DNA from 3 places in the Desulfoconvexum algidum genome. Region 1 is predicted to be linked to each of the others. Evidence: riboswitches for the same ligand, from Rfam matches in the RefSeq annotation. Region 1 holds a riboswitch; each other region holds the start of a gene.
The links. Region 1 has a riboswitch for thiamine pyrophosphate ahead of ACZ45G_RS26875 (ABC transporter ATP-binding protein). Riboswitches for the same ligand answer to the same signal wherever they lie in the genome.
Positions count from the first base shown of each region.

Region 2: linked by a shared signal. The riboswitch ahead of thiM (hydroxyethylthiazole kinase) and the one ahead of ACZ45G_RS26875 (ABC transporter ATP-binding protein) in region 1 are both predicted to bind thiamine pyrophosphate.
Region 3: linked by a shared signal. The riboswitch ahead of thiC (phosphomethylpyrimidine synthase ThiC) and the one ahead of ACZ45G_RS26875 (ABC transporter ATP-binding protein) in region 1 are both predicted to bind thiamine pyrophosphate.

Region 1 is NZ_AP042394.1:5,966,755-5,976,997, reverse strand. It holds gene asd (aspartate-semialdehyde dehydrogenase) at 1-508, shown strand, start outside; gene ACZ45G_RS26910 (HAMP domain-containing sensor histidine kinase) at 695-2,086, opposite strand; gene ACZ45G_RS26905 (response regulator) at 2,083-2,781, opposite strand; gene ACZ45G_RS26900 (hypothetical protein) at 2,934-3,329, shown strand; gene thiD (bifunctional hydroxymethylpyrimidine kinase/phosphomethylpyrimidine kinase) at 3,356-4,171, opposite strand; gene thiM (hydroxyethylthiazole kinase) at 4,240-5,052, opposite strand; gene ACZ45G_RS26885 (ABC transporter substrate-binding protein) at 5,078-6,028, opposite strand; gene ACZ45G_RS26880 (ABC transporter permease) at 6,087-6,827, opposite strand; gene ACZ45G_RS26875 (ABC transporter ATP-binding protein) at 6,814-7,560, opposite strand; TPP riboswitch at 7,669-7,780, opposite strand; gene ACZ45G_RS26870 (pentapeptide repeat-containing protein) at 7,871-8,455, opposite strand; gene ACZ45G_RS26865 (energy-coupling factor ABC transporter ATP-binding protein) at 8,882-9,688, opposite strand; gene ACZ45G_RS26860 (energy-coupling factor ABC transporter ATP-binding protein) at 9,685-10,243, opposite strand, start outside.
Region 2 is NZ_AP042394.1:477,801-488,043, reverse strand. It holds gene ACZ45G_RS02145 (MerR family transcriptional regulator) at 28-480, shown strand; gene ACZ45G_RS02140 (class I adenylate-forming enzyme family protein) at 477-1,988, shown strand; gene ACZ45G_RS02135 (acyl-CoA dehydrogenase family protein) at 2,000-3,244, shown strand; gene thiE (thiamine phosphate synthase) at 3,319-3,963, opposite strand; gene ACZ45G_RS02125 (Nramp family divalent metal transporter) at 3,974-5,200, opposite strand; gene thiM (hydroxyethylthiazole kinase) at 5,237-6,127, opposite strand; TPP riboswitch at 6,239-6,338, opposite strand; gene ACZ45G_RS02115 (sulfite exporter TauE/SafE family protein) at 6,413-7,162, opposite strand; gene ACZ45G_RS02110 (APC family permease) at 7,259-8,599, opposite strand; gene ACZ45G_RS02105 (acetyl-CoA hydrolase/transferase family protein) at 8,850-10,196, opposite strand; gene ACZ45G_RS02100 (TetR/AcrR family transcriptional regulator) at 10,207-10,243, opposite strand, start outside.
Region 3 is NZ_AP042394.1:6,167,489-6,177,731, reverse strand. It holds gene cobT (nicotinate-nucleotide--dimethylbenzimidazole phosphoribosyltransferase) at 250-1,308, opposite strand; gene thiC (phosphomethylpyrimidine synthase ThiC) at 1,313-2,617, opposite strand; cobalamin riboswitch at 2,701-2,866, opposite strand; gene ACZ45G_RS27765 (adenylate/guanylate cyclase domain-containing protein) at 2,980-4,524, shown strand; TPP riboswitch at 4,556-4,661, shown strand; gene thiC (phosphomethylpyrimidine synthase ThiC) at 4,749-6,026, shown strand; gene ACZ45G_RS27755 (hypothetical protein) at 6,088-6,270, opposite strand; gene ACZ45G_RS27750 (YhdH/YhfP family quinone oxidoreductase) at 6,464-7,456, opposite strand; gene ACZ45G_RS27745 (hypothetical protein) at 7,580-7,999, opposite strand; gene ACZ45G_RS27740 (hypothetical protein) at 8,025-8,297, opposite strand; gene ACZ45G_RS27735 (homocitrate synthase/isopropylmalate synthase family protein) at 8,342-9,517, opposite strand; gene ACZ45G_RS27730 ((2Fe-2S) ferredoxin domain-containing protein) at 9,514-9,822, opposite strand; gene nifB (nitrogenase cofactor biosynthesis protein NifB) at 9,838-10,243, opposite strand, start outside.

The DNA.
Region 1 (10,243 bases):
GGACAGAAATGTTACCGACACCATCCGATCCAAGGGATTTCCCGTGGACAATTGGGCTGTGCCCCTGGGGGCCAGCCTTATTCCCTGGATTGACCGGGCCATGGACAACGGCCAGACCCGGGAAGAATGGAAGGGGTTGGTGGAGACCAACAAAATTTTGGGCCGGTCCGACAATCCTGTGCCCATTGACGGACAATGCGTACGCATCAGCTCCATGCGCTGCCACAGCCAGGCCTTTACCATTAAGTTGAAAAAGAATCTGCCTTTAGATGAGATCAATGCCATGCTGGCAGACAATAATGACTGGGTAAAGGTAATCCCCAACCTTAAGGAAGAGACCATCCATCAACTGACGCCGGCTGCTGTCACCGGCACCCTCACCGTGCCCGTGGGCCGGATCCGGAAGATGAACCTGGGGGATGATTTTTTAACCGCATTTTCTGTGGGGGACCAGCTCCTGTGGGGAGCGGCAGAGCCTTTACGCCGGGTTCTAAACATCATTCTTTAACACGACTTAAGAGTACCGGATTGATATCCAACTCATTGATGTTTCCTTGTACCAGGGGGTGTGGAATGCCGCCACGGATATCTGTCTGTCCAAACGAAAATTTGACCAAAAGGGTATCCCCCAACCAGAGTATTTGGAACGGCTGGAAATTTTATAGGTCAGATTTTATAAATCAACTATTATCGTTCAGGGCAGGCGGATCTCAAAGGTCAGGCCTCTCTTGGTATTCCGGGCTATTATATTCCCCTTGCACCTTGTTACCTGTTTCTTTGTAATGGTCAGTCCAAGGCCCGAGCCGGGGGCTGTATTTCCCCGGGTCCTGTAAAAGGGTTTGAATATCATTTTAAGCTCTTTGTCGTCCAGGGGGGGGCAGGTATTGGCCACTGTGAAACCCACGCCCCGCCTATACCCAGGAAGGGGTTCGATTAAGATGGTTCCGTTTTCAGGAGTGTATTTTACGGCATTGTCCAACAGGTTGGAGAGAATGGATTTGAGAACGGACTTGTCCTGGTTTGCCCGCATTGTGTCAGGAAATTTATGGGCTATTCCAATGTTTTTTTGCAGGAGCAAGGAATGGTATTGGTTCAGCACTTTGTCCAGGAACTCTTTAAAATTAAAGCTTTCCAGGGCGAGGTCGGATTCCTGGTAATCAATTTTAGACAGCTTGAGTACCTGGTCAATCAGGGTGTCCAGACTCTGAATGTCAGATTCCATGTTTTGGAGATACCGGTGTATGTCTTGTTTGGCCATTTCTTTGTCCAATTTGTCTATTTTGTCAAAAATCAGTTCCCTGGATACCTGGATTCTGGTAAGGGGGCTGCGAAGTTCATGGGATACATTGGCGGACAATTCCTTGCTTCCCTGGATCATTTTTTCCATTTTGTCTGCCATGAAATTAAAGGAATGGCCCAGCTTGGCAATCTCGTCATTGCCTTTGATATCTGTCCTGTAGGACAGGTTGCCATTGGCAAATTCAAGGGCGGATCGATTCAGCTGATTGACCCTTCGTGTGATCCGCCTGGCAAGGGGAATGATTAAAAGGGCCACCAACCCGCCGATGATCAATATGCCGACAAAGAAAATGCCTTCCGGCTGATTTGGATTCCGGGTATCATAATAAAGATGCAGTCGCAACTCGTTGTTCCCCTCCTTTATGGGGAGAATGGCATAATATTGGTTCCGCTTCCGAATAAAATGATAGAGGGTAATGCCGTTTTGATGATGGATCTGGCGTTGAAATCCTTTTTGGGCAATATTGACAGGGTCTTTAAATGTTTTTATCTGGATTCCTTTTTCAGGATCACTGATCCAGATTTTTAAATCAAAAAGAGAGGAAAAGGTGTCCAGCTGTTTTTTCAAATCCAGGTTCCGGGCAACGGGCAGCAAGGGATGATCGTCGATTTTTTCCTGGACCATTTCCTGGAAAATCTCAAGCTTGGGAAAGGCTTTTCGATCAAGATAATCCCGAAAGGATCTCCCCCCCAGGGTAATAAACAGGATAAGGATCAGGGTCAGGGTAACAAAAAGGACCATCAAAAAGGAGAGAAGGATTTTTAGATACAGGCGCTTGATTTTCATGGAATGTCCACAAACATATAACCGGTTCCCCAGATGGTTTTGATCCTTTTGGGGGATCCGGGGGCTGTTTCAATTTTTGCCCGCAGCCTGCTGATATGAATATCGATGCTCCTGTCAAAGACCATGAAATCCCTTCCCTGGGCAAGATTCATGATCTGGTCCCGGCTGAGGACGGTATTGGGGCTTTTCATCAATACTTCCAGGATATTGAATTCTGTGGTGGACAGGTCAACCACTTTTTTGTCGACTTCAATGGTGTGAGCCGCTCGGTTTAAGATCATGTTATGGCACCGGATGAGAAGATCTTCGCAGGAATCCTGTGTTGTCAAAAGATCCTGGCGTCGGAGAATTGCCTTGATCCTGGCCAGAAGTTCCCTGGGGTTAAAGGGCTTGGGCAGGTAGTCGTCTGCTCCCAGTTCCAGGCCGATGATCTTGTCTGTGTCATCCCCTTTGGCTGTCAGCATGATCACAGGAAGAGAGTGAGCCTTGCGGATATCTTTTAATACTTCAAGGCCGTCTTTGCCCGGCAGCATGATATCCAGAATGATCAGATCCGGGGCGTTTGCTTTTATCTCATCCACGGCATGATCGCCTTCAAGTGCATGGGATACCCTAAAGTTATTTTCTTCCAGATATTCTTTCAGCAGGTGAATTAACTTGATATCATCATCAATGATCAAAATTTTACGGGTCATGGTCTTGTTTCTCTCTTTATTATTTTTGGGGTACAATAACACCCCTTTAGGCCCTGTGCAAGAAATGTCCATTGTCTTGCTTGACTTTTTCCAGGGGTTTGAATATCAATGATTTATGCAGTGTTTATCTTATTGGATGTTGAGACGGATTTATGAAATTTGACGTGCACGGGAAATATGAGTTTGAAGTACGGGGTGAGATTTTTATCCTTCGCTTTTATCAAAATTGGAATGAAGAGTGTGCCAGGGATTTTTTTGCGGCTTATAAATCCCTGGTTCTTGAAAAAAAAATAAAACAATTCGGGGTGCTGGCAGACTTTCGAAAATTTGAAGGGGGCACACCCAAAGCCATTCAATATTTTGAAAAAATTCTCCACTGGGCCATGGCCCAGGGGCAGATTGCCAGGGCCCAGATCATCAACTCCATCCTCAAAGAATATATTGTCAATAAACCTTCCCAGGGACAAGATGTCTTTCCCATCCAGACCTTTAAAGACGAATCATCAGCCCTGGCCTGGCTTGAAGATCAGGGCCTGGCAATAAAATAAAATTATTTGTTGGGCTCGGCCCCCTCCTATTGCTGCGGCCAGAGATCGTAAAAATGGTGGACCGGGCCATGGCCTCGTCCGGTCTGATACGCTGCCCCCGCTGAAAGCGCACCGATAATATAGGCTTTGGCATTTTTTACAGCCATTTCCAGCTCAATCCCCCTGGCCAGATTTGCTGCAATGGCTGAGGACAGGGTGCAGCCTGTGCCGTGGGTGTTGGGAGTATGGATCCGCTTTCCAAAAAATTCTGTCATGGTCTTGTTTTTGTTTTGATACAGGAGGTCGCAGCTGTCGTCACCCATGAGATGCCCTCCCTTCACAAGAACATTGGCAGATCCAAAATCGGCAAGGTCCCGGGCCGCTCTGTCCATGTCTTCCTTCTTCTCAACGGGCCGGCCCAATAACACAGAAGCCTCGGGAAGGTTGGGGGTGATAAGGGTGGCCAGGGGAAGAAGACACTCTTTGAGAGCCTGGACTGCATCGTCCTGGAGAAGTTTGTCCCCGCTTTTTGAAATCATCACCGGGTCCACCACAATATTGGGGCATTTCCAATCGGTCAGTTTTTGGGCCACGATTTCGATGACCGCCGGAGAATGGAGCATACCGATCTTTACAGCATCCACCCCAATGTCCTCCATGACAGCATCGATCTGTTGGCCGATAAATTCCGGTGGTGCTGGGAAAATACCGGTCACCACCCGGGTATTCTGTGCGGTAAGGGCGGTGATGGCGGACATGCCAAAGCAGCCCAGGGCTGAAAAAGTTTTTAGATCTGCCTGGATGCCGGCACCGCCGCTGCTGTCCGAGCCCGCTATGGTGAGTGCTCTGAAATAGGTTTTCATGATGGATCTCCTGTGAAGGCCTGGTGGTTTGTGGCCGGGTAAACGTCTTTCATCCTCATCCCTCCCCCCTAAAGCCGCAAATAATCTTGAATATGGGTTTCAGACAATTGGTACAGGGTGTCAATGAAATTGAGCTGGAGGCTGGCAGGCCCATGTGCATCTTCGGCGGCTATCTGCCCTGTAATACCCATGACGGCCATTGTATGGGCAGCTGCCAGGTGATAGTCGGGATTCACGGCGGCAAAGGCGCCGCAAAGGGCAGAGGCAGTGCATCCTAAGCCGGTTACCCTTGTCATCATGGCATCTCCGTTTTTTACACGGGTCATTTTTCCTTTGGAGACAATATAGTCGGTTTTTCCGGTGATGCAGACCACGGCACCAAATTCTTTGTTCAATGCCCTGGCAGATTCAATGGCCAGATCCGAGGCAGAGCTGGAGTCAACACCCTTGGTGGCCACTCCTACTTTGTCCAGGTTTGGTTCGCACAGGGCCATGATTTCAGATCCGTTCCCCCGGATGATGGACGGGGATGCCGTCTGGAGAAGTTCCCTTGCCGTGCGGGTCCTGTATTCGGTGGCGCCCGCGCCAACCGGATCCAGGATAATGGGGATGTTGCGTTCCTTTGCCCGGGCTCCTGCCGTTGCCATGGCCCGGATCCAGGGATCGCTCAGGGTGCCGATGTTGATGACCAGGGCATTGGCAATATTTACCATGTCGCAAACTTCCGCTTCGGCATGGGCCATGACAGGGGAGGCGCCCAGGGCCAGCAGGGCATTGGCGGTATTGTTCATTGCCACATAGTTGGTGATATTATGGACCAGGGGGCTTTTTTCCCGGATCTGCTCCAGATCTTTCCATATACCGGTTGGGGTGATAGTCATTGGGCTTCTCCTTATGGGTTTAGGGTTACCAGGTATGAATCAGGTCTTTTGCAACCACTTTATTCTTGATGAGTCCGTGTTCAAGGGCAAAGTCGGCAAAGGCCTGCCATTTGACAGGATCATGGGCCAAGGTTGAGGCAAAATAGGGCCGGGTCAGTTCAAAAGCCTGGGTTTCAATCGTTTTATCTGCCTGGGGCAGGGCTGCAAGATACAGGGCAAGGGCTCGTTCCGGGTGGGCCTTGGTAAAGACCTGGGCCTTTTCAACAGCCTTGACAAATCCGTGGATTGCCGAAGATTTTTCCTTTAACGCCTTTGGACCGCAGACAAAGATCAACTCTTCATAATCCGGGATCCCGTATTTTTCCAGCTCAAAAAATCGGGCTTTATACCCGTGCTGGGCCATGCCCACGGTTTCATAGGTTTTAAAGGGACCCATGACGGCATCCACCTGGTTGGAGACCAGGGCGGGTAAAATGGTAAACCCCACATTTACCGGGGTATAGTCTTGTATCTGGTTGATGGCGGCAAAGGCTTCCAGCATGACATCCATGAGTCCGGGCACGGTATACCCGATTTTTTTGCCGGAAAGGTCGGCAGGGGTCTGGATGTTTTTGGTGTCAAGAAAGAGCAGGGTGGTCAGGGGATGGACCACCAGCGGAGCGATGGCTTTGATATCAAGGCCCTGGTCTGCGGCAATAATGGTCTGGGGCTGGTAGGAAACGGCAATGTCCATGTTGCCGGAAGCTGCGAGTTTTAATGCATCCGAGGTTTCAGACGGACTGACGATATCCACTTCAATCTGGTTGTCGGCAAAATATCCCAACTCCTGTGCCACGTAAACGGGTAAATGGTCCACATTGGGGAACCAGTCCAGCATCAGGGTGAGTTTTTCCCCTGCCCACAAGGGGGAGACGAACAAAAGAGAGCTGGCCAGAAGCACATTGAGAATAAGTACAGAGAGAATACGTTTTTTCATGGTTTTTTCCTTGAAGAAATAATTGTTGTATTAGATTGGAGCCCCTTATGGGTTCCGATTATGGTTTCCATTTTATACTCTTTTTTTCCAGGATTCCGACGATAATCCACATACCAAGCCCCATGGCCGTCAGCCAGAGAATGGCGGCAAACACCAGGTCCACCTGGAGGCGGGCATTGGACTGGATCATGAGAAACCCAAGTCCCTGCTGGGCCCCCACCCATTCTCCTATGACCGCCCCGATGGTGGCCACGGTGACCCCCACTCGGAGCCCTGCAAAAAAATGGGGCAGAGCCCAGGGCCAGTAGAGCAGGATCAATGTGTCATAGAACGAGGCCCCCATAAGCTTGAACATGACCCGAAATTCAGGGTCACAGCTTTTAAGCCCTGCCAGCAGGCTGATGGTAATGGGGAAAAAAATAATGATCCAGGCCATGAATACCTTGGAGGCAATCCCGTATCCCATCCAGATCACCAGCAACGGTGCAATGGCAAACACCGGGATGGCCTGGGAGGCCACCAGAAACGGGGCCAGTCCTTTTTCCAGGCTGGGGTTTGCAAACATGGCAATGGCAAGGGGGATGGCGGTTGCCAGGGCCAAAATTATTCCCAGGATGATTTCAGACAGGGTGGTTGCAGCATGGGGCAGGATCAAAGGGGCCTTGAGGATGGCCGTAGCAAAGATACTCGATGGGGGCGGTAAAATGAAAACCGGTATCGCAAGCAGATGGGTGGCCGCCTCCCAGCAACCCAGGATCAGGATTACCAGGGCCGGGGCAATTAAGTTAGCCAGCTTCACAGGTGGGTTCTCCCTCAAGCTGTGCCAGCATATATTCTTTTATTTTCAACAGATCGGGATCATTGAAATGCCGGGGCTTTGGCTGGTTCAGGACAAACCGCTCCTTGATGGCCATGGGCTGGGGGCTGAGCAGGTATACTTCATCGGCCAACAGCAGTGCTTCTTCAATATCATGGGTGATCATGAGGATGGTTTTGTTGAATTCGGTCTGGAGTAGCAATAACAAAGATTGCAGGCGTCGTCTGGTAATGGCGTCCAGGGCGGATAAGGGTTCGTCCAGCAGGATCAGGTCCCGGTTGAACATAAGGGTCCTGACCAGGGCGCATCGCTGGCGCATGCCCCCGGAGACCTCATGGGGATGATGGGACTCATACCCTTTTAATCCCAGGCGGATAAAAAGTTTGTTTGCCCTTGATTTCATCCTGGTCATGTCCATTTTTCCGGTTCTGGCCGGCAACAGGGCGTTGTCCATCAGGGAAAACCAGGGAAGGAGCAGGTCCTTTTGCTGCATATAGGCGGCATGGCGCCCCAGGTGGGCGAGGGCGTGACCCTTCCATGATATTTCGCCCCGATCCAGGGCCATGACCCCTGTCAGCCCGTCAAACAGGGTGCTTTTGCCACATCCGGAAGGTCCCACCAGTACCTTAAACTGCCCCGGGGAAACCGACAGATCTAAATTGGAAAAGACTGTCTGGCCGTTATAAATTTTTGTGGCGCCTGATAACTGGAGCATATCCATACAACTCTTTGTTTAAATATTTAAGGTAGAATACTGCCTTAAACTTTATTTTTAATGCCAAGCAAAATAGATGGATACAATCGGCGGATAAACCCCTCAGGAAAAAAGACAGAATGACTTTCCTTCGCCAGAATTATCTGGGGCAGGTTCCAGGGGTCGAAACGTATTATAGTCTCCTCTCAGCCGATCCTTATCGACTCCCCCAGCCGACCACTGCATTTTGCACTGGTTTCTTGGGAGAAAGTACCATGGGGGGGAAGCGCTTGTCAATCATTGCCGCCGGAATCTTTAGGGTGAATCCCCTTTATTGGATGGTAATTTCAAAGGTATTCAACAAGGTCAAGGCTTCGGGCAAAGAAAGGGTTGCCCGTCTGATATTGTTTTTGAGCGGGTCGATATTGTAGTTGATGCAATTTGTTAAATCTGCCTTGAATAGATTTGTATTGTGGAAGAGTGACCCTGAAAAATCTGCTTTGGAAAGGTTGGTTTCTGAAAGATCGGTATTAACAAAATCGCATTCAATTAACGCTGATTTGCATAGGCTGGATTTCTTCAGGCAAAGACCCGAAAAAATGCAGCCCCTTATCTTGCACTCTTCCATGGAAAAATCGATCATAGGCGTGTCACATTTTGTAAAATCGATTCCCAGAATTTTGCAGCCGTTAAACAGACCCCCTATAATCTGTGTTTTGGACATTTTAGACAAAGAAAAGTTACAATTGAAAAATGAGCAGCCTTCAAAAAGGGTTGATTCAAAATCAGTATATGAAAAATTACAGTTTCGAAATTCGCAGTCAAAAAACAGGTTGTTGGCAATCTTTTGATTTTCCAAGTTTAGATGGCCGAACAGTTCATTCTGGAATTCATTTGCGTTGTCAAATTGTTTCATGCCGTTCTTTATATTAAAAAATCATCTCCAAGTAAATCTTTTGGGAAAAGACAATTAAACATACTTCCTTTTTATTGAGTTCAGTAGGTCAGCAAATAATTCATTATTGTTTCAGATATTAAATCAAGGTCGAGCGAGCTTTACTGGCTTTATGTTGCGAGTTGCCATAATTGGCTATAATAATGGCCTTCCACGATTAAAAAAGCCCCCCAGACTTTCTCTGTGATTCCGGACGCTTTTCAAACACACTATGTAGCAGATCTGACTTTTTTAATTTAAAAATAGGAGTTTTCCCTGTCCAAAATGCTTATAATTACAACAGATATTCTTGATACTTTAAAGTATAGGTTAAGGCCATGAATTGGATAAATACCTGATAATTTTCAATGAATCAAAAATTATATACAAAATTTGGCATATGAAAGCTCAAAACCCACCCATAAAGTCTTCTGGGGTCATAGCAAGCCTTTTTTGCTGAAAGTGGGTGCTGAGCCGAACCACTTGTGGAGGCAGTAATCTACAATGTGAAAGAATTTTATTGTCAGAAAAAAAATCCCAGGCGTTACCGTCAAAAACTTTTTCCCCGTTCTGAAGACAAAGGATGCGTGTTATGTTTTCCGCAACAAAATCCATGTCATGGGTAATGATCAGAACTGTTTTTTCTTCATTTTTCAATCTTTCCAAAACTGTGATAAAAAGTTTGATTTCATGTGAATCAAATCCTGCAGTTGGCTCGTCAAAAACGATAATGGGAGTATCCATTGCTACAATAGATGCCAGAGCAACTCTTTTACGTTCACTAAACCCTAAATCATGTGGATTCATTTTTTGGAAGGGCAATAAATCAAAATTTGATAGAGCCTTATTTACTAACTGGTCTATTTTTTTTTCAGGGTATCCTAAATTTTTGGGACCGAATGCAACCTCATCCCTGACAACGCGCCTGCAAATTTGATCATCCGGATTTTGAAACAATAAAGCTACTCTTTTCGCCAATTGGGAGACGCTTTGAGTTGATGAATCAATCCCTTGTATCCATGCTTTACCTGTGGACGGAATCAGCAGGCCGTTAAGGTGCTTGGCAAGAGTACTTTTACCTGAACCATTGTGCCCGACTAAAGCAACACGCTCTCCGGCAGTCAAATTGAGATATATTTTTTTTAACGCGGTTATATTTTCTGAATATTTAAATGTCAGGTTATCAGCACGAACTTGAAAGCCTTTTTTGTTCATTTGGTCACTATCCCTTCGACAGTGGCGGAAAAAGATGCGGATAACGGTTTCCCATCTGACCAAAGAGCCTTTTTTCTGGCTAAAATAGCCACCTGTGTATACCGTGTCCATTCCAGATTGATCTTTTTTAAAACTGATGAGGTTAAGATATCTTGAGGAATCCCGTCCAAAACCACCTTTCCGTTCTCGAGAGCGATTACCCGATCTGCATATTCTGCTATGAATTCCAGTCTTTGCTCTGCAATGACGATGGTTACACCTTGTTTGTTGAGTTTGCGCAAGAGTTTAAACACCTCTTTTGTCCCCATTGGATCAAGGAAGGTAGTGGGTTCATCCAGCACCAAAATGGATGGTTCCAAGGCGATAGCGGCTGCTAAAATCAATCGCTGCTGTTGCCCCCCGGACAGTTGGTAAGGGGATCGTTCTGCCAGGTCTTCTAACCCTGTCATCAGCAAAACCCATTTAACTCGCTCTATGATTTTATCCCTTTTCATTCCTTGATTTTCAAGCCCAAACGCCACTTCCTCAAATACGGTATAATGGAAACCGGATAAT
Region 2 (10,243 bases), 1.4 Mb from region 1:
ACTGTAATTAATGTTTCAGGAGAGTCAATGGACAAAGAAAAACAAATCAACCCAAAAGAGGTGGATAAGGAGAGATGGACCATCTCCCAAATCGCGGACCAGCTGGATATCAGCACCCGGACCATCCGGTTTTACGAGGAAAAAGGACTGATCCAGCCCGGCCGGACCACCGGCAACCAGCGGGTGTATACCCCCCGGAACAAGGCAAGGCTCAAGCTGATCCTCCGGGGAAAACGGTTTGGATTCAGCCTGGAAGAAATTTCTGAGATGATCGGCATGGCCAATGCCGACCCGGATGAACTCCAGCAGATTGAAAAAAGTCTCGCGTACGGGGATACCAAATTAAAACAACTCCAGGACAGAAAAAAGGAGTTGGAACTTCTGGAACAAGATATTCTTGCGACCCGGCAAAAACTCATCCACCGCATCACGCAATTGAAACAGCAAACCAACGACCCAGACCAGGAGGGAAAAAAATGACGATCGTAAAACTTGTTGATACCAATGCGCAAAATCACCCGGACAAACTTGCCCTGTGTGACATGGAAACTGAATTCACCTTTCAGCAGGTCAAAGATAAAAGTGAACAGGCAGCGGCCTGCTTCCAGGCCCTGGGGATAAAAAAAGGGGATCCTGTGGCCATCATGGGCCAGAACAGCTTTGATTTTGTCTTTTCTTATTTCGGTGTTTTAAAGGCCGGCGGAATCGTGGTCCCGGTCAACCACAAACTCACGGCCCCTGAGGTGGATTATATCCTCAAAGACAGCCAGACTAGCCTTTTTTTGTTTGACGGCAGCCTCAAAAGCGTTGCCAACTTACTGGAACAAAAAATAGATAAATTAAGCATGGATACCCGGGCAGACAACATCGACTTTATGGGGGATGCCATGGCAAGGTCAGACACCTTTGCGCCGCTGCCCATCGAACCAGATGACCTGGCCCAGATCCTTTATACCAGCGGCACCACCGGTAACCCCAAGGGATGTCTTCACACCCATAAAAGTGTTGTCGCAGCCGGGATCACCGGTGCCAGGGCCATAAACCTTGATGAAAATGACCGGATGCTCATTGCCATGCCCATCTGGCACTCATCTCCCTTAAACAACTGGTTCATGGGTATCACCACCGCGGGCGGCACCGCTGTTATCATCCGGGAATACCATCCCCTGCTTTTTCTGGAGGCCATTGAGAAACGAAGGTGTACAGCCTATTTTGGCGCCCCCATTTCCTATCTCATGCCCCTTAAGGTGATCCCCCATTTTGCAGATTTCGACCTGTCGTCCATGAAGGCATGGATATACGGCGGTGGCCCCATTGCCCCGGAAACGGTAAAAAAGCTGGTCAAAAGCTATGGATCGGACCGGTTTTTTCAGGTATACGGCATGACAGAATCCGGTCCCACAGGAGCTGTTCTCACCCCCGAAGACCATGGAGAACACGCAGGTTCCATCGGCAACAAACCCCTTCCCGGTGCGAAGATGAAGGTGATGAAAGACGATACAACACCGGCCGCCCCCGGGGAAACCGGCGAAATCTGGCTCAAGGCTGACTCCATGATGAAGGCCTACCTGAATAACCCGGAAGCCACCCAGGCGGCATTTATGGACGGCTGGTACAAAACCGGTGACATGGTCAAGATTGATGAGGCCGGATATCTTTTTATCGTGGACCGCATCAAGGACATGATTGTCACGGGCGGAGAAAATGTGTATTCCAAGGAGGTGGAAGACAAGATCATGGAACACCCCGGCATCAGCGAGGTCGCCGTCATCGGAGCCGACCATGCCGACTGGGGGGAGACCGTCCATGCCGTGATTGTCCTGGACAAGGAGACCCAGTTGACCGCCGAGGACTTATCGGTATTTTTGGCCCAGCGCCTGGCCAAATTCAAAATGCCTAGAAACTTTCATTTTATATCTGAACTGCCCCACACCCCCAGTGGGAAGGTGATGAAATACAAACTCAGACAACAATTTAAAAACGAATAAGGACCCCCCATATGTTTGATTATCTTTTAAATGAAGAACAGAAAAAACTCCGGGACGAAACCCGGGATTTTGTAAAATCAATCCCAAGAAAAATGATACTGGACATGGATGCCGATATTATCCAGTTCCCAAAGGAATTTCTCCAGGAAGCTGGAAAACGCAACCTCATGGGATGCCGCTATCCCAAAAAATGGGGCGGCAGGGGAATGGACTGGGTTTCCACCTGCATGGTAATGGAAGAGGTGGGAACGCTGGGGTATATTTTTGCCTGCACCTTTGGCGTGGGGGCGGAACTTGTCTGCGATGCCATTATTCTCCACGGAAATGATGCCCAGAAGGAAAAATATGTCAAACCCCTTTTGGCGGGAGAGATCTTTGCAGCAGAATGCCTGACCGAGCCCCGGGGCGGGTCTGATTTTTTCGGCACCACCACCACGGCCGTGGACCGTGGGGATCATTTTGTGTTAAACGGTCAGAAACGATTCATCGTCGGCGGAGAAGGGGCTGATTATTTTCTGGTCTATGCCAGGACCGATCCGGATGCCAAGCCCCATGAGGGCATCTCCTGCTTTATTGTGGACAAAACCCAGGGCGTTAAAAGCGAATACCTCTACGGCCTTATGGGTTGCCGGGGCGGCGGGGCGGCCCGGATGGTGTTCGAGGATGTACGGGTCCCAAAGGAAAACCTTCTGGGAGAACTGAACCAGGGGGTGAAAATTTTTAAAACAATGATGATCCCCGAACGTCTAGGAACTGCGGCCATGACCATTGGGGCCGCCGCCCCGGCAATTGATGTGGCCACGGGCTACACCTCAAAAAGAAAGGCATTCGGACAGCCCGTGGCCCAGTTCCAGGGCGTCTCCTTCCAGGTGGCAGAAGCTGTCACCCTTCTGGATGCTTCCCGGGCCATGATCTATACGACGGCAAGAGCAGTGGATGAACAAATCAATGACAAACAGATCCGGCGCCTGGTCTCCCAAAGCAAAAAATTTGTAACCGAATCCTGCCAGAAAGCTGCGAACAATGCCATGCAGGTCATGGGCGGTATTGGATACACCAATATCTATCCGGTGGAACGAATCGTAAGAGACTTAAGACTTGCCTCCATCTGGACCGGAACCAACGAGGTCATGTCCGTAATCATTGCCAATGAATGGTACAAACAATACTGGCAGGATAAAAGCCAGGGTAAGATCCGGGATATGGAAGCAGATGCTGCCGAAGCCGAGGCGATTGACGAAAAAATTTTTGAATAACCGAGATCGGAGCATGGTAAGAACAAAACCCACCCCCCCTTAAACTTCAGGGCGGGTGGGTTAACATTCCAGGCTCAGGCGCCTTCTGTCAGCGCTTCAGCTAGTTTTTTTAAATTTCGGGTGGCAAGACAGATATCGGGTCTGTCCAAAATTGCGGATACGACTGCGACACCATCAATGTGACTTCCCTTTAATTTTAAGATATTATTTTCATTAATACCACCAATTGCCACAACAGGGATCCTCACACGTTTTGTGATCTCTTTTAAGGTATCAAAGGAGATACTTTGGGCATCAAGCTTGGTATCCGTGTTGAATACCGCACCTACGCCCAGATAATCTGCCCCGCAATCTTCAGCGGTCAGGGCTTGTTCCACCGTTTCAGCGGACACCCCAAGAATTTTATGTTTACCAATTATTTTTCTCACATCCCGGGCATTCATATCATTTTGTCCAACATGAACACCATCGGCATCAATTTCCATGGCAACATCAATATTATCATTAATGACAAAGGGGATGTGGTATGCATCAGCAATAAGCTTAATTTTTTTTGCCTCTCGTATAAATTCAGTCAAGGCTAATTTTTTTTCTCTTAACTGAATAAAGGTCGCCCCAGATTTAACCGCTTGTTCAACTTGATCAGCCAGAGATTCTTCTTTCAGCCATGCCCTGTCTGTTACAAGATATAAGCACAGGGATTTTTTATTTATCTTCAATTTAAACTCCTTATAAAATCTGCCACAGCCATTTTACACCCAGAAAAATTGTCACGAAAAAAGCCAGGCCGCCTCCGGCATTGAGCAAAAATGTATTCTTATTCTCCTTTGCCCAGTCTCGATCGTTGAGTAATTTCAGGAAGATCCCCACAAAGAGCGGGGTGCCGATAAATGACAGGGCAAGCATTAACATTAAAAGGTTCACGGGTTTCCCGGGAAGAAACGATCCCGGCAGGGCAATGAGGCACCCTGCCAATATGATCATCCTGTAGCGTTTATCCCCCACTTTCAGGTCCCATTTCATCTTATCCCCCAGGACATAGGATGCGGCAATAAAGGTGGGCATTATAGTTGAAAAAACAGCACACCAGATGCCAAGGCAGAAAAATCCATGGGCATATTCGCCCAAAAGCGGCTGAATGGCATCGGCCATTTCAAACAAGTTGGCAACTTTAATGCCTTCGGGGTGGAGCACACTTGCGCCGGTAAGATAAATGGCCGTGCAATATAATCCAAACGCCCCGAGAAGCGATACGGCGGTGTCGGTCAAGGCCAGTTTTAAATCGGTCTTTTTCCATCCCTTTTCATGGACAGTATAGGTCTGCATGGACAGGATGGTGACATGGATGGAACCGCCCATTATGGCGGTCATCATCAGTATCTCAGGCTTGCCAAAGGTCGTAAAATTTGGAACCAGGCCGCCCAAGGCCAACCCCAGGTCCGGCCTGGCGATGAAAAGAGTGGCAATAAAACAGATGACCAAAAGGGATACAACCAGTTTACAGATGGTTTCGATGGTTTTATACCCGCCCCAGGCAACAAGACCATAAAAAACAGCCACAAAAAACACCCCCCAGAACGGCGTGACCATACCGGTTACAAATCCGGTTACAGAAACCAGGATTTTCAATAAAACCACATTACACAGCCAGATAACCAGAAGGGCATCAATGGTAACCAGCCAGGCAAAAGATTTGCCCCACTTTTCTTCAACAATACCCACAATCCCCTTCCCCCCGATAAGGGCTGTCTTGGCCGCCATATACTGGCAGACAAAGGCCAAAACAACACTTAAAACAATTACCCACAAAAAGCTGTATCCATAAGTACCCCCAGCTTTTGCAACACTTAAGGTTGTGCCGGGACCTGCTGCCACCGCACTGATGACCCATGCCGGCCCAAAGGCTGAAATAGCTGTTTTAAGACGGGATTTTTTTCTTTTTTCAATATATTCCATGAGAGATTATTTCACTTTTCCACAATAAAATTGGGTTTAAATTATAATACCAGGACGATTGGATGCCACTTTCAGCCGGGTCTCCAGGGTCTTTTCATCCATATTATACAAAGAATCCAAAAAATGCGCCATGAACGTTCCCGGCCCACTAGCTTTTTGTGCAGCAAGCTCTCCTGCGATACCGGCGATTGAACAAGCGGCAATGGCGGCCTCCCCCCCATTGTCACTGACGGCATAAAAGGCGGCGGTTATGGCAGAAAGAATGCACCCTGTGCCCGTAACGGCACTCATAAGGCTTGAGCCATTCTCAAGGGTGATCCCCCCATTTTTATCAAAGATCATATCCTTAGCTCCGCTGACAATCAAACAGGAAGCAAATTCCAGGATGCTGTCCAGCCCGGATTGCTTGTCCACGGTAAAGTTGGTTTCCCCGTTGGCACGGCCATGCCCCATGAGTATTTTTTTGGCTTCTTTTTGGGCCACATTATTTTCTATGCCCCTTGTGGTGTGATTTTTGTCCACAAGTGCGCATACCTCAGATGCATTGCCCCTTATTATTTTATCCGGGGCAATGGAGAATAATTTTTTTGCAATGCCGGTTCGATAGGCACCTGCACCAGCGCCTACCGGGTCTAAAACAACCGGTTTCCCTGTCTCTTGTGCAAAGAGCATAAGAGATTCCATCACATCAATGCGGTCTTTGACAGGTGTCCCGATGTTAATGCAGAGGCTGTCGGAAAGCTTTGACAGATATGCGGCATCTTCCTGGGCCCAGGACATGGTGGGGGATGCGCCGATTGCCAGCAGGGCATTTGCCGTCTCATTCATTACTACAAAGTTTGTGACAACATGAACCAGCGGCCGCAGCTCACGTATTTTGCAGTACAACTCGTAGATCCTATGGGACAGTCCTTCTATTTCAATCATATACACCCCTGGTAACAAAATTAATCCATATCCTGTCCAAAAACGACAGGCATAAAATTTACAGCACAATTTTGATGCAGGGAAAAACACACAGGGAAGAGATGATTTAAACAATGAAACAAAAAGCTTCCCTTCATCGGTATTATCCGCATCAGGTTCCAAGGGTCAGGATACTCCTTCTCAGCCTTTTCAAGCTCCCCCAGCAAACACAATTTAACGATTCAATATGACCTTTGAAGCGGCAGTTGTCAACTCATTCGTACATGACTTCTGGTTGACGGATCATTAAACCAGTGACCAAAAAAGTTTGACCCCAAGGAGAAGCAATACGCCTCCCAATAGTTTTTTCACGGTTTGGGGATGCATTTTTTTTTGCATTAGTTTTGTCCCAAGGAATCCCCCTGCCCAGGCTGCCAATCCGGCAACAGCTAGGATTTTCCATGAAATCGATCCCATGGCAGCATATGCCACAAAGGCCGAAAAAGAAGAAAAGGGAACGGCAAAGGCCGTGACCATGGCCACTTTCTTGGGATTAAAGCCCTGGAGAATCATGAGAGGAGAAATAACACCGCCTCCGCCCACACCCAAAAGGCCGGAAATAAATCCTGCCAGGACCCCCACCAAAAGCGGGCCTAGAACGGGTCGATCTTCCCGGTACTGGTCCGCATATTTAGAACCCTTAAAAAAAAGCATCATTGATCCTGAGAAAAAAAGAAAACCAATGAAGATTAGAAGCAAAAAGCGGGTGGGCACCAGGTGTCCCACCCAGGCCCCCACAGGTGCCAGGATTATGGAAGACAAAATGATGGGAAGTCCCAACCGGATATCCAGACGCTTTTCCTTGAAATTGGAATAGGTGGCCCCCAGCATGCTCACACAATTGACAAACAGCCCTGTCGGTCGGGCCAGGTTAAAGGGGACCCCCAGCCAGGACAGGGTCGGAATAAGCACCACAGCAGAGCCCACACCACCAAGGGCAAAGAGAAAACTCAGGCCAAAGGAAAAAAATACAATGATAAGCGTAAGAGCGTCCATGTTATCTGTCCAATATTATAAAAAAATATGCCGATCTCTTCGGTCCAGACCCGGCATGGGATTTAAAGTTTGGCCAGGGGACCCTTGGAACCTGTCTCATTCCCCGCTCTTTACCGATGACGACTTGCCATTCATAAACAAAAACCCAAAACACATTATGACCAATGTGACCATGACAAAATGCAAAAACATATCCTTTTGTATGGCACCCCAGATAATAAACAAGGAACCTGCTCCGGCAAGGGCCGGGGCCATCACTCTTCCCATGAAGCCTAAATCATCAAAGTTCTTCATAACCCAGACATAGATAGAAATATAAATGACATATAAAAAAGCGATGGGCAATTCAGAAATATCCATGAAACCACCCCACCACCCGGCAAAATTCCCATACCAGACCCCGAGCCAGAAAGCAGATAGAATAAATCCCAGAAGCGCTGAATTTATGGTGGAGTTTGTTTTTTTATTGACCCGGCTAAAAAAATCAGCCTTCGGCCCAATGCCCCGGGAAGCGATGGAATACATGCCCCGGGCAGACCCCATGACAAGGCCGTTAAGTGTTCCCAGGCAGGAGATGACCACAAATACCGTCAAAAAAGTCCCCCCAAGGTTACCTAAAATGATTTCAAGGACCCTTACCGGTGCATCATCACCGGCTGCAATGACCTGGTCATTGGACAGGATTCCTGAAATGCCCAGATAGTAAAGCATATAAATAATAACAACGGCAAGGGTACCCACAATCAATGCTTTGGGCAATGTTTTTTTGGCATCTTTTAACTCGGCATTGATGGAGGTGGCGATGATCCACCCTTCGTAGGCAAAGGCTGTGGATAGGGTGGCCACGGCCAGGCCGCCACCACTGGAAACCGTTTGGGCTGCATGGGTAAAGCTCTGAAGGGTCTGTCCGTTCATCAGCCCGCAGATACTCCCCACAACGGCCACAATTGCCAGGGGGATCATCTTGATGATGGTGGAGGACACCTGCCAACGGCCGGCCAGTACCGGGGAATAGCAATTCAGGCAGAAAAAAGTGACCAGGTAAACGGCGGCAACTGGCCATACAGCCTGTTCCGCCCCCAGGAGTCCTGCGGTATAGTTGGCAGATACCCAGGCCAATACAGCGACCAGGGTGGGGTAATATACAAAGGTCATAAACCAGGCAACCAGATAGCCTGCTCTCTGGCCATAGGCCGCTTCAAAGTAATCAACAAGTCCGTTGACTTTTTCGATGCGCGTTGCAATCTTGGAAAAGACATAGGCGGTTACCACCATAATACCGCCACCGATAAGCCATGCAAAAAGGGCCGTGGGCAAGCTTCCCCCCGATGCAACCAGAACATCATCCGCCTTAAAGAACACGCCGGATCCAATGACAATGCCGACCACCATGGCGGTGGCCGTCCAAAAACCATATTTTTTCTGAAGATTTTCCACTTCACACTCCATATTAAAAATAATTAACGCACCCTTATAAACGAACAAAACTCCTTGCTGTCGGTTGTATCTCAATCCGACAACAGGAGTTCTATAAATCCCCGGTGCCTTTGACACGCGGGTTGGAAAAATATCACATCAGTTCTGGAGAATCCACCTTTGTTTTATTTTAATTCATTTTAAAATACGACACAATACCGGAACAAAAATTCACAAATAGACGGGTTGCAACCATCCTCACCGGATGTGTCTATTTTTTATTGCTCTGTTTCCAAATCCCCTGGACCTGTGCAGCCTTGATCAGATCATCCCTGAAATCAGGATGGGCCAGGTTAACAATGGCTTCGGCACGTTGCCAGGTCGGAAGACCGTGCATGCGTATCATTCCATATTCTGTGACCAGGTAATCCACCATCTGTCTCGGGATGGTGGTAATGGAACCGGGGGCAAAGGTAGGTACAATACGGGACTTCACAGTGCCCTCTTTGTCCGTAAACGTGGAGGCCAGACAGATGAAACTCTTTCCATTTTTTGACCATTGGGAACCCAGGACAAAGTCCCACATACCGCCGTTGCCTGATATCTGGGTATATCCGCTGCTCTCGGCATTCACCTGGGAATACAGGTCCACCTGAAGTGCATTGTTAATGGAAATAAAGTTGTCGTGGCGGCTGATGACCCGAGGATCATTGATATAAGTGACTGGATAGGAGGCTATTGCTGGGTTGTTGTTCATGAAATCGTACATCCGCTGTGAGCCGATGGCAAATGTATAGGCTACCCGGTTCCGGTCGAATATTTTTCTTGCGCCGTTCATTTTTCCGGATTCAATCATGTCAACGTAGGCATCCACAAACATTTCCGTGTGACCGCCAAGGTCCTTGAGATCACTTTCTGCAATCATTTTTCCTACGGCATCGGGCATACCACCGATACCCAGCTGGATGACGCTGCCATCGGTGATTTTTTCCATGACTCGCCCTGCAATCTGTTTATCTATTTCACTGGGCTGAACAGCCGGGGCATCAAAGGGCACTTGGTCTTCAGGGGCTTCCACGATAAAATCGACCTTTGATATATGAACCGCCTCTTCGGCACCGCCCAAGCAAACCGGCAGGTTCCTATTGACCTCAACAATAACCTTGCGGTTCACTTCCATCTTGGTCAGTGTCTCTGAATTCTGGGGCCCGAGATTGAACCATCCTTTTTCATCCATGGGACAGACCTGGTACATGCCGACATTTCTTGGTTCAGTTTCACCGTCCCGGATCAACCTGGGAAGCAGGTGGTACAGCACAGGCATGTAAAACAGGTTCTGATTTTGAAGGGCAAGGATACGGGTCAGTTTGCTGAACTGCAGATCATTGTATATAAAGGCCTCCGGCTTTGTCGCCACCATGGGAATCGGCGGCAGGGATACGGCACAGAAAACCGACACGTCTTCGAGTTCCCCGGACCGGTCCGCCAGGGCCTGGTCACAGACCCCCGGCTTTCCATTGAAAAAACCATAATCCACATTATCCCCTGACTTTACAATTTTGACAGCTTCTTCAGGGCTCCTGAGCTTTTCTCTGTATTTTTCCTGGTATGACAACACACTTCTCCTTTCAATTCTTTTTTAGAACTCCGTTAAAAAAAAATGTT
Region 3 (10,243 bases), 200 kb from region 1:
AATCCTTAATTCTGGATTATATGCAGAAAATTTTTTTGATGGGGGTATAAAGAGAAAAAGGCATGGCTTCGCTCTGTCGGTTACCAGGCTGTTTTCAAAGGAAAGGTCTGTGGCCGCCAATTGACTTTGTTTTATATCGGGCTTAAAGAAAAAGCAATCAGAGAATCCATCCGTATTAAAAACTAGTAAAAAGCCCCGGGGTTTTTTATCTTCCGGGGCTTTTTATGGGACATATAAAGACGGGGGGCTTTAGATGTTGGTCACCCCTACCTCTTCAAAGGTTTTGATATCTGCCAGTATCCGGGTGGAAAGGTCTAAAAGTTCCATGCAGACAGCGGCACCGGTACCTTCCCCCAGCCTGAATTGAAGGTCGATGAGGGGGGTTAACCCCATACGGTCGTGCATGTATTTATGGCCTATTTCCACGGATTTATGGCTGGCAAAAAGATATTGTCTGGCAACGGGTGCCAGCTCACAGGCAATGAGTGCCCCGGCCGTTGAAATCAGGCCGTCACAGATCACGGGTATCCCATGGGCTGCCGCCCCCAGCACCAATCCGGCAAGACCCCCGATTTCAAGGCCGCCCACCTTGGAGAGGATATCCAGGGGATCGGATGGGTCTGGTTTATGAAGATCCAGCCCCCGTTGAATAACAGCAATTTTGTTTTTAAGGGCGGCATCATCAATGCCGGTTCCCCTGCCCGTAAGTTTTTCAACGGGAATTCCTGAAAAGGCTGCAATAATGGCAGAAGACGGGGTGGTATTGCCGATGCCCATGTCGCCGGTGCCCAGGAGATCCACCGGCGCCTCTGCCATGAGTTCCCCTACGATTTCAATGCCCGCTTCAATGGAGCGGATGGCCTCATCCCGGGTCATGGCTGGTTCTTTTGTGAAATTGGCCGTGCCGTGGCGCACCTTTTTATGGAAAATGGGAAGCTCTGGATCAAAGTCATAGTTTACACCGATATCGGCGGCTTTAACAATGGCGCCGGCATGCTTGCCGATGACATTTACCGATGCGCCGCCGTTTACAAAATTTAGGACCATCTGGGGGGTGACTTCTGCCGGAAAGAGGCTGACGCCTTCCTTTGTGACGCCATGGTCCCCGGCACAGGTGACGATGCGTTTGTTGGTCAAGTGGACATCAATGGTGCCCTTGATGGCGGCCAGGCGGGCCGAGATATCTTCCATAATTCCTAAACAGCCCGGGGGTTTTGCCTGGTTGGCCAGCCGGTCTTTGGCCGCAGCCAAGGCGTCCTGGTTCAAGGAGTTGGGTATGGAGCGAATGGTATGTTCAAGTAATGACATGGCGTTACCTCTTGTCTGTTATATCGTTTTCAAATATTTCCATGCCTTTTTTCATGGCACAAAAATCCCCGCACATGGTGCAGGTTTCCTTTTGTTTGGGTGCCCGTTCTTCCCGGATCTGTCGTGCGACTTCGGGAAAGAGCAAATAGCGTTCAAGGTCATCCCACCGCATGTCCCGCCTGGCCATGGCTGCCTGACGTTCATTCTCCCGTCTGTCCGGATATTTGGAAATGTCTCCAATACGGGCGGCAAGTCTCGTGGCCCGGACTCCTTCCCTGACATCATTGACATCGGGCAGGGCCAGGTGCTCGGCCGGGGTGATATAGCAGACAAGGTCTGCGCCGAACCGGGCGGAACTGGCGGCACCGATGGCAGCCGTGATATGGTCATAGCCGGCTCCCGTGTCGCAGGGGATGGGGCCCAGCACATAATAGGGGGCATTGCCGGACATCCGTTTTTCCAGCATGATATTGCCCTCAATCTCGTCCAGGGGGACATGGCCCGGGCCCTCCACCATCATCTGGCACCCGGCGGCACGCCCGATTTCCGCCAGCTCGCAGTTGATGATCATCTCCGCCATCTGGGCCCGGTCATGGCTGTCATGGATGGCCCCAGCCCGGATGCCGTTGCCCAAAGAGAGGACGGCGTCATATTTTTTCATGAGGGTGCAAACCCGGTCAAACTGTTCGTACAAAGGGTTTTCTTGTTTGTTGATGTCCATCCAGGCCACCATATAGGTACCACCCTTGGAGGCAAGGCCGCCGTAGCGAAATCCTTGTTTTCTCAACCGCTCAATGGTGTAGAGGTTGATCCCGCAGTGGATGGCCATGAAGCTCAATCCATCCTCCAATTGTCGTTCAATGAGCTCAAACAAATATTCAGGGTCCAGCTTTGCCGGGTTTTTATATTTGCGGATGGTTTCTTTGAAGGCCTGGTACAATGGCACATTGCCCACGGGAAGACGGGTGTTGGCAAGCACGGTTCGTCGAACCAGGTCCAGGTCTCCGTCTGCAGACAATTCCATGAGGGTGTCTGCCCCTTCTTCTTCGGCGGCTTTGGCCTTTTGAACTTCCAGGTCAATATCGCAGATGTCCGATGAGGTGCCGATGGAGGCATTGACCTTGGTCCGGAGGCCGGTACCGATGCCCACAACCTTCTGATCTTTCCGATTGGGGTTGCAGGGGATGACGATCTGCCCCTTTGCCACATGGGCCTGTATGAAGCTTTCTGACAGGCCCTCTGATTTGGCAACTGTTTTCATTTCTTGGGTGATGATGCCCTGGCGGGCGTATTCTAGCTGTGTTGTCATAGTTTCCTCGCTATGCTCCTGCAAAACCACAAAAGGTTTTTGCAAGAAATATCTCTTACAAAACCCTTTACCATTGAGTTTTACCATATCACGAGTATCTGATTCGTCTTCTGACTTTCGGCATTAAATTTATTTTTTTGCCTTCCCGTGTGAACAGTGGCCATACAAAAAATAAATATTTCCGATTACAGCGGCGGGACCGTCACGGAGTTTCACCGTGTTCCGTGGACCAGACACTACCCATAAATTATGGAAACAATAAATACATGAGTCTGGCGTATTAAGTCAATATTTTCTTTACAAACTTAAGGTTCCTGATTAATAGTTATAGCGAAAATAATCAGAAGAATGTAAGAGAGACCATGGTAGCAGACAAATTGATTAAAAGCAGGTTCCAGTATTTACATATTTCCAATGATGTACTTTTTGGCAATATGATAGCGGTTTTTCTTGGTGACTGCCTGACCCGTATTATGTTTATACATAGGGCTGGAGACGCTTCCCAAGCCCTTTTGAGTCTGGCCCATTCTTTGAATATTTTTTATATTATCGTTTGTGTGGTGGTGATGTCCGTGATCACCATCTGGTATGAACGGCCCATCCGCTGCTGCCTGAAAGCGTTTTACCGGGGCTATGATCCAGATCCGATTCTGCTGGAAAATGCCCGTCGCCGGTTGCTCAATGAACCCTATATGATCGTGATTTTGGATATGGCTGCCTGGGGTTTGGGGTTCTTTCTTTTTTGGATCATTGGCTCTCCGGCCGGTGGGATTGCTATTGCCAGCGGTCTGATCACCATGACCCTGGCCTTTTTTTGGGTGGAGCATGTATCCCAGCATAATCTAGTGCCCTTGTTTTTCCCTGAAGGGGATTTGTCAAGGGTGCAGGGGGTTAGAATCATCAGTGTAAAGATCCGGTTTGCTGTCCTGATTTTTGCCGTGTCCGTGGTGCCCCTGGCGTTTATCCATCTGACCATCCATCAATTTAAACAGATGCAGATGATGGATGAAATGACCCTGATCATGCTGGTCAGCCGCATGGAAGAAACCATTGCCCGGGAGAGTTTTTTGTTCATGGGGGTGGCCATTTTCCTGTCCTGGTTGGTGGCCCATAATACGAGGCGGCCCATCGTGGAGATTATCCGGGTCATGGGTCACGTGAAACAGGGTGACTTTTCACAAAAAGCAAGGGTGTTCAGCAATGATGAGGTCGGATTTGCAGGAGAGACACTCAATGCCATGACCCAGGGCTTGAGGGAACGCGAATTGATCAAAGATACCTTTGGCAGATACGTGGATGCAAAGATCCGGGATGAAATTCTCCGGGGCCGGGTTCCCCTGGATGGAGAATTAAAAGAAGCGACCATTTTGTTTGCGGATTTAAGAAATTTTACTCCCCTGGTGGCGGTGACGCCCCCCAAGGAATTGATTTATGTGCTCAACGCCTATCTCAATGAAATGGCGGAAGCCATTAAGGAAAATAAGGGGCTGATTCTTCAGTTTATTGGGGATGAAGTGGAGGCGGTGTTTGGCGCACCTGTATATGAGCCCGGCCATGAGCTTTCAGCCGTTAAAACAGCCCTGGCCATGCGCCTTCGTCTTGCTGGACTTAATAAACGGTTTGCAGAGGAGGGAATTCCTCCAATTGCCCACGGGGTGGGAATTCATACGGGTTTTGTCCTGGCAGCCAACATCGGCAGTGCAGATAGATCCGCCTACTCTTTGATCGGGGACACGGTGAATCTGGCTTCCAGGATTCAGGACCTGACCAAGGAGTTTAAGACCGATATCCTCGTCAGTGAGGCCGTTCAATCTTTGTTATCGGATCTTTATGACTTCGAACCCATGCCGGAGACCATGGTCAAAGGTAAACCGGATCCCATCCGGGTGTTTTCTTTGAACTCTTGACTGTCCGGGGAAATTTGTATACCATCCGGCTTTAGTTCACTGGGGGTGCTTAGATTAGCTGAGAGAAGTTCGCAAACTTCAACCCTTAGAACCTGATGCGGTTAGTACCGGCGTAGGGAAAGTGGTGTTTGTTTGCAAGTCGTTTCTTTCATTTTTTTTTCCCGCTGTTACAATTTATACCCGTTCAGGACAAAAACATAATCGTTTTGCGTTTTGGAGGTGTTATGAAATATACAACACAGATGGATGCTGCCAGAAAAGGAATCATTACCCCCCAGATGGAGCAGGTGCTTGAGGTTGAATCCATATCCCGGCAGGATCTTTTGGACAGGGTTGCCAGAGGGACAATTGCCATCCCGGCCAATAAAAATCATTTTGGCCTTAAGGCTTGCGGTGTGGGTGCCGGTCTTAAAACCAAGATCAATGTGAACCTGGGGGTTTCAAAGGATGCCTGTTCTTTTGATGGGGAAATGAATAAGGCCATGTTAGCCCTGGAATACAAGGCCGATGCCATCATGGACCTGAGTGTGTCCGGGGATACGGAAAGTTTCAGAAAACGGTTGGTTCGGGAGGTGCCGGTGATGATCGGCAGCGTTCCCATCTATGATACCCTGACCCGGACGGGAAAACCCACCCACAAGATCACTCTGGACGACTGGTTTAAAACCGTTGAGATCCATGCAGAAAACGGGATCGATTTTCTCACTATTCATGCCGGTCTGAACCGAAAATGTATGGAGAGCATACGGACCAATCCCAGGGTCTGCGGTATTGTCAGCCGCGGCGGTGCCATTCTTTTTGAATGGATGGAAAAAACCGGGAATGAAAATCCTTTTTACGAGTATTTTGACCGGCTTCTTGCTATCTGTGAGCAGCATGATGCCTGCATCAGCCTTGGGGATGGCCTTCGTCCGGGTGCCATTAAGGATTCAACCGATGCCCCCCAGATCCAGGAATTGATCACCCTGGGGGAACTGACAAAACGTGCCTGGGCAAAGAATGTCCAGGTGATGATTGAAGGGCCGGGCCATGTCCCCCTCCACGAGGTGGAGATGAACATGAAACTTCAGAAAAAACTCTGTCACAATGCGCCTTTTTATGTGCTGGGGCCTTTGGTCACCGATATCGCACCGGGATATGACCATATTACCGCTGCCATTGGCGGGGCCCTGGCCGCCATGCACGGGGCGGATTTTCTTTGCTATGTCACACCGGCGGAACATCTGCGGCTTCCCAGCCTTGAAGATGTCAAGGAAGGGATCATGGCCTCAAAAATTGCTGCCCATGCAGGGGATCTTGCCAAGGGCATACCCGGCGCGGACAGCCAGGATCTGACAATGAGCAGTGCAAGGGCAGCCCTGGACTGGGAAGGCCAGTTCGCAGCTGCCATTGATCCGGGCAAAGCCCGCGATTACAGGGAGTCCTCCCAGTCATCCGAAGAGGGTGTCTGCACCATGTGCGGTGATTTTTGTGCCGTGAAACGGGTTCGGGATCTTTTGTAGATTATATGGGAAAGATCAATTCCCTGCCAAAAAATATTTTGGCAGGGAATTTTGGGAAGGGTTATCCTGCTTCATATGTGCAGGATGTAAAATCAATTTCTTCTCCGCATTTGCTGCATTTGTGAACTTTTTCAAATTCATCGGAGAAAATTTCCTTTGGTTCACCGCATTTGGGGCATTTGCAGGTGAAGGACTTTAGATTTTTAAAATTTTCAAAACCTGGACAATGTTGTGGTGTAGTCATGGCGATCTCCTTATTGTTGTCTGTTAATATGCATAAACACAAAAAACCATGGATCGACTTCTAACAACTGGTATTAATTGAGCATCTGGTGATAAATAGAGAAGATTTTTTTGATCTTCCCCATGTTCATGTCTACCAAATTTGGGGGGATTGTCAATACCCGGATTTCACTTTATTATTGCAATGGAGGGGATTATCCCAGATCTACAAGAGTTCTGCCCCGCAGCTGTCCCTTGAGTATTTGTTCAATACGGGCCCCAAGGTTTTCAAGACTCACCCGGGTTACCATGCTTTCCAACATCTTGGGTTTCCAGTCTGTTGAAAGATGTTCCCAGAGGGTTTGGCGCAAGGGCATGGGACAATGCTGGGAGTCAATACCGATTAACGAGACTCCCCTTAAAATAAAGGGAAAAACATTGATGGGCAGGTCCGGGGAAGCGACGTTGCCGCAGCAGGTAACAACGCCCCAGGCATCGGTGGATTTGATGGCCGTGGCCAAAATATCGCCACCCACGGTATCAATAACCCCTGCCCAACGGGGTTTCAAAATAGGGGGACCGGTTTTTTCAAGAAATTTTCCCCGGTCAATGACGTTCTTAACCCCCAAACCTTCCAGGAATCCGGTGTCGGGTTTGCCTGATACCGCATCAACGGTATATCCCAGTTTAACAAGTATTGCGCAGGCAAGGGACCCCACTCCGCCGGTGGCACCGGTTACAAGAATGGGCCCCTGGTCAGGTGTTACCCCGTAAATCAGTCGTTCAACTGACATGGCAGCTGTAAATCCTGCCGTGCCGAGGATCATGCTTTGTTCTAAGCTCAGGCCCTTGGGCAGGGGCACTACCCAGCCGGCAGGGACACGGATATACTGGCCAAAACCGCCGGCGGTATTCATGCCCAGGTCATAGGAGGTCACAATGACAGCGTCTCCTTTTTTAAAGGCCTGTACCTGGCTTTGTTCCACAATGCCTGCCGCATCAATGCCTGGGGTGTGGGGATATTTCCGGGTTACCCCTTTATTGCCAGAGGCAGACAGCGCATCCTTATAGTTCAGGGAAGAATACTTCACCCGGATGAGGACCTCCCCCTGGGGCAGATCGTCAACGTTCGCCTCTTTCACGGCGTGGGAAAAGTTCTTGTCTGAAGTTTCTTCTACGATAAAGGCCTTGTATTTTATCTTTTCCATACCACCTCCATATGATTTTAAAAATAAGATATTCAATTCATAGTATGGCTGGAAAGATAAGTCAAATCTTTGGATTGGCCTTTGCTGCCAACCAGGTGCTTGGAACCGAATCCGGGACGGGAATCAGGGGGAACAGGTCTGGTGGGCAATTTCTGCAATTTCTTCGATGGCCTCTTTTAATTCCTTGAGAACCGTTTCACTGGGATGGCTGCGGTGATAATTTTCTATGGAACAGATGCTTTGGATACTTTCATGCTTTAGTATTCTGGCTTTAAGGGAGGGGGCAATGGGCATAACCCTTTCCAGGCCAGCGATGAGGTCCGTATAGGTATGGTTGTCCGGCAGATTCTTATGATATCCGGATATGGCCATGATATACCCCTCCAAAGACATGGAAAGAAGATTGTATCTTAAATCCGTTCCAAACCGACTTTTTTTACCCGTGGGGGTTGCCGCCTTAAAATATTGGTCTCCGTTATTCAGCCAGGTCATCCAGTCCGGGGAATTATCCTTTTCCACTCGTGGTTGTATTTGTATGGTCATCTTTTATTTTTCCTTTATTATAGGGTTAGGCAGTCTTTTTGTCAGCTCTGGTGTGGCTCATGCAAAGAAGATCCCACCAGGCTTTAAAAGCCCGAAGGTCTTCTGCCTCTTCAGGTTCCTGGCAATTGACCAATTTCATGGAAAAAGCTTCTTCAAATTCATGGGATGAAAATTTGAGACTTTCATTCATCAAAATCAAAGAAAATTCAACTGCACTTGGCGCTCGGTTCAATGCGCTTCTCAAACCGGAATCTTTCTGTGCTCTTTTAATAAAAGTCAGGGCATTTGCAATGGTCATTTGTTCTCCTTTTTTCGGGGTATTGATAACGCTTTCCATTACCATTAAACCGTTTGCCAGGTCCTGTGAAGTTGTTTCAACTCGTTTAGGGACAGGGCTTTTTTTTGTTCCAGAGCTTTTTGTCTGATAAGGGGCAGCAGTTGCCGGGCATCTCGTTTGCTCAGTGATATCCCCTGGGTGTTGAGGAGGTGGCGGATACCGGCTGTGCCCGAGTGATACCCGATGACAAATTGGCCGGCCTGGTTTCCCACAAGTTTGGGATCAAACAATTGATAAGAGCTTGAATCTTTTAAGAGCCCGGCACAATGGATTCCCGACTCATGGGAGAAGATTCTAGTGCCCACCACCGGCTTTGACGGGGCCAGGGTTTGGCCGGACAGTTCTGCCACCCGAAGGCAGAGCCGGGTCAAACCTGACAATTGAATATTTGACCGGTGGGGGCCCACGCCGAACAGGGCCATGGCCGTCTCTTCCAGGGGGGCATTGCCTGCCCTTTCCCCCAGGCCGTTAACGGTCACACTCAGAGATTGGGCCCCGGCATCCACGGCGGAGACGGCATTGGCCGTGGCCATGCCCAGATCATTGTGTCCGTGGAATTCCAGGGAAAGTCCGGGCAGGGTGGTTAACAGGTTCGAGACCATTTCCATGACCATGGCAGGGCTTGCCATCCCCACGGTGTCTGCGATGCGAAGCCTGTGGACGCCGCAGTCAAGGGCAAGGCGTGCAAATTGAGTTAAAAACCGCCCTTCTGTCCGGGTGGCGTCCTGGGCTCCCACCGAGACATGATCAAAATGGCGTTTGCTGTAAAGGACTATCTCCTCCAGGGTATCCAGGGCCCAGGCTTCGTCCTTATCAAAGGTTTTTAACAGAATGGACGAGGTGGGGAAGCTGATGTGTACCCCAGGCGTGTTGCAGGCTGCGGCAAGGTCAACATCCGCTTTTTTTGCCCGGCACCAACTGGTGAGGGTGCAGGGAAGACCCAGTTGAACAAGATTTTTTATATCCTGGCAGGCCATCTCCCCCATGGCGGGGATGCCTGCTTCGATTTCATCAATGCCGCATTCTGCAAGGCTTTTGGCAATTTCTTGCTTTTCTTGTGAGCTAAATACCACCCCCGGGGCCTGTTCCCCGTCCCTGAGGGTGGTATCCACCATCCATATTTGTTTTTGGCAGATCCGGTTTTGTTGGATCTGTTTTAGATGTTTCGGGGGCGGGATCATTTTAATTCATATTCCGTGGCAACACCGCCGTCTTCCATGGCATCGAGAATGGTATCAATGGCATCTTCACTGTCCACCCCGCCATACCAGGTGTTGTCCGGATAGACCACCATGACAGGGCCCTCATCGCAGTATTTAAGGCAACAGGTGGAAGAGACGATGACATCGGTCATTCCCCGGTCAATAATCTCATTTTCAATATAGGGCAGAAAGGCGCTGGATCCTTTTTTGTGGCATTTTCCCTTGGTTTCTCCGCTGGGACGGAAACTGGCACAGACCAATATGTGTTTTTCAGGCTTGTTCATTTTTTCTCCTTTTTTTTACATGCACCCCATTCCGGTTCCCCGGCATTCTTCGCCGCAACTGCTGTGTTCCCGGACGAGAAGGTGGCTGATATCCTGTTCTTTTTTCAGGGCAGTGATGACCGAATCTATCATGCCGTTGATTTCCAATATTTTAATTCCTCGCTGGGTAAGAATTTTTCTAGGCGCCGACCCAATCCCGCTTACCAGGAGCTGATGGCAGTCTTTAATGGTGTCTGCCACGGCAAACCATCTGAAATCTTTTCCCCCGGGTTTTGACAACCGGCGCTTTTCAATCATCACCGGGGTTTCATTGCTGATATCATAGACGCTTAAAGTTTGTGCCTCCCCCAGGTGTTGGTTGATCAACACCCCTTCCCGGGTGGCCACGGCAATATAGGGTCTGTCAAGCACTTCCTGTGTT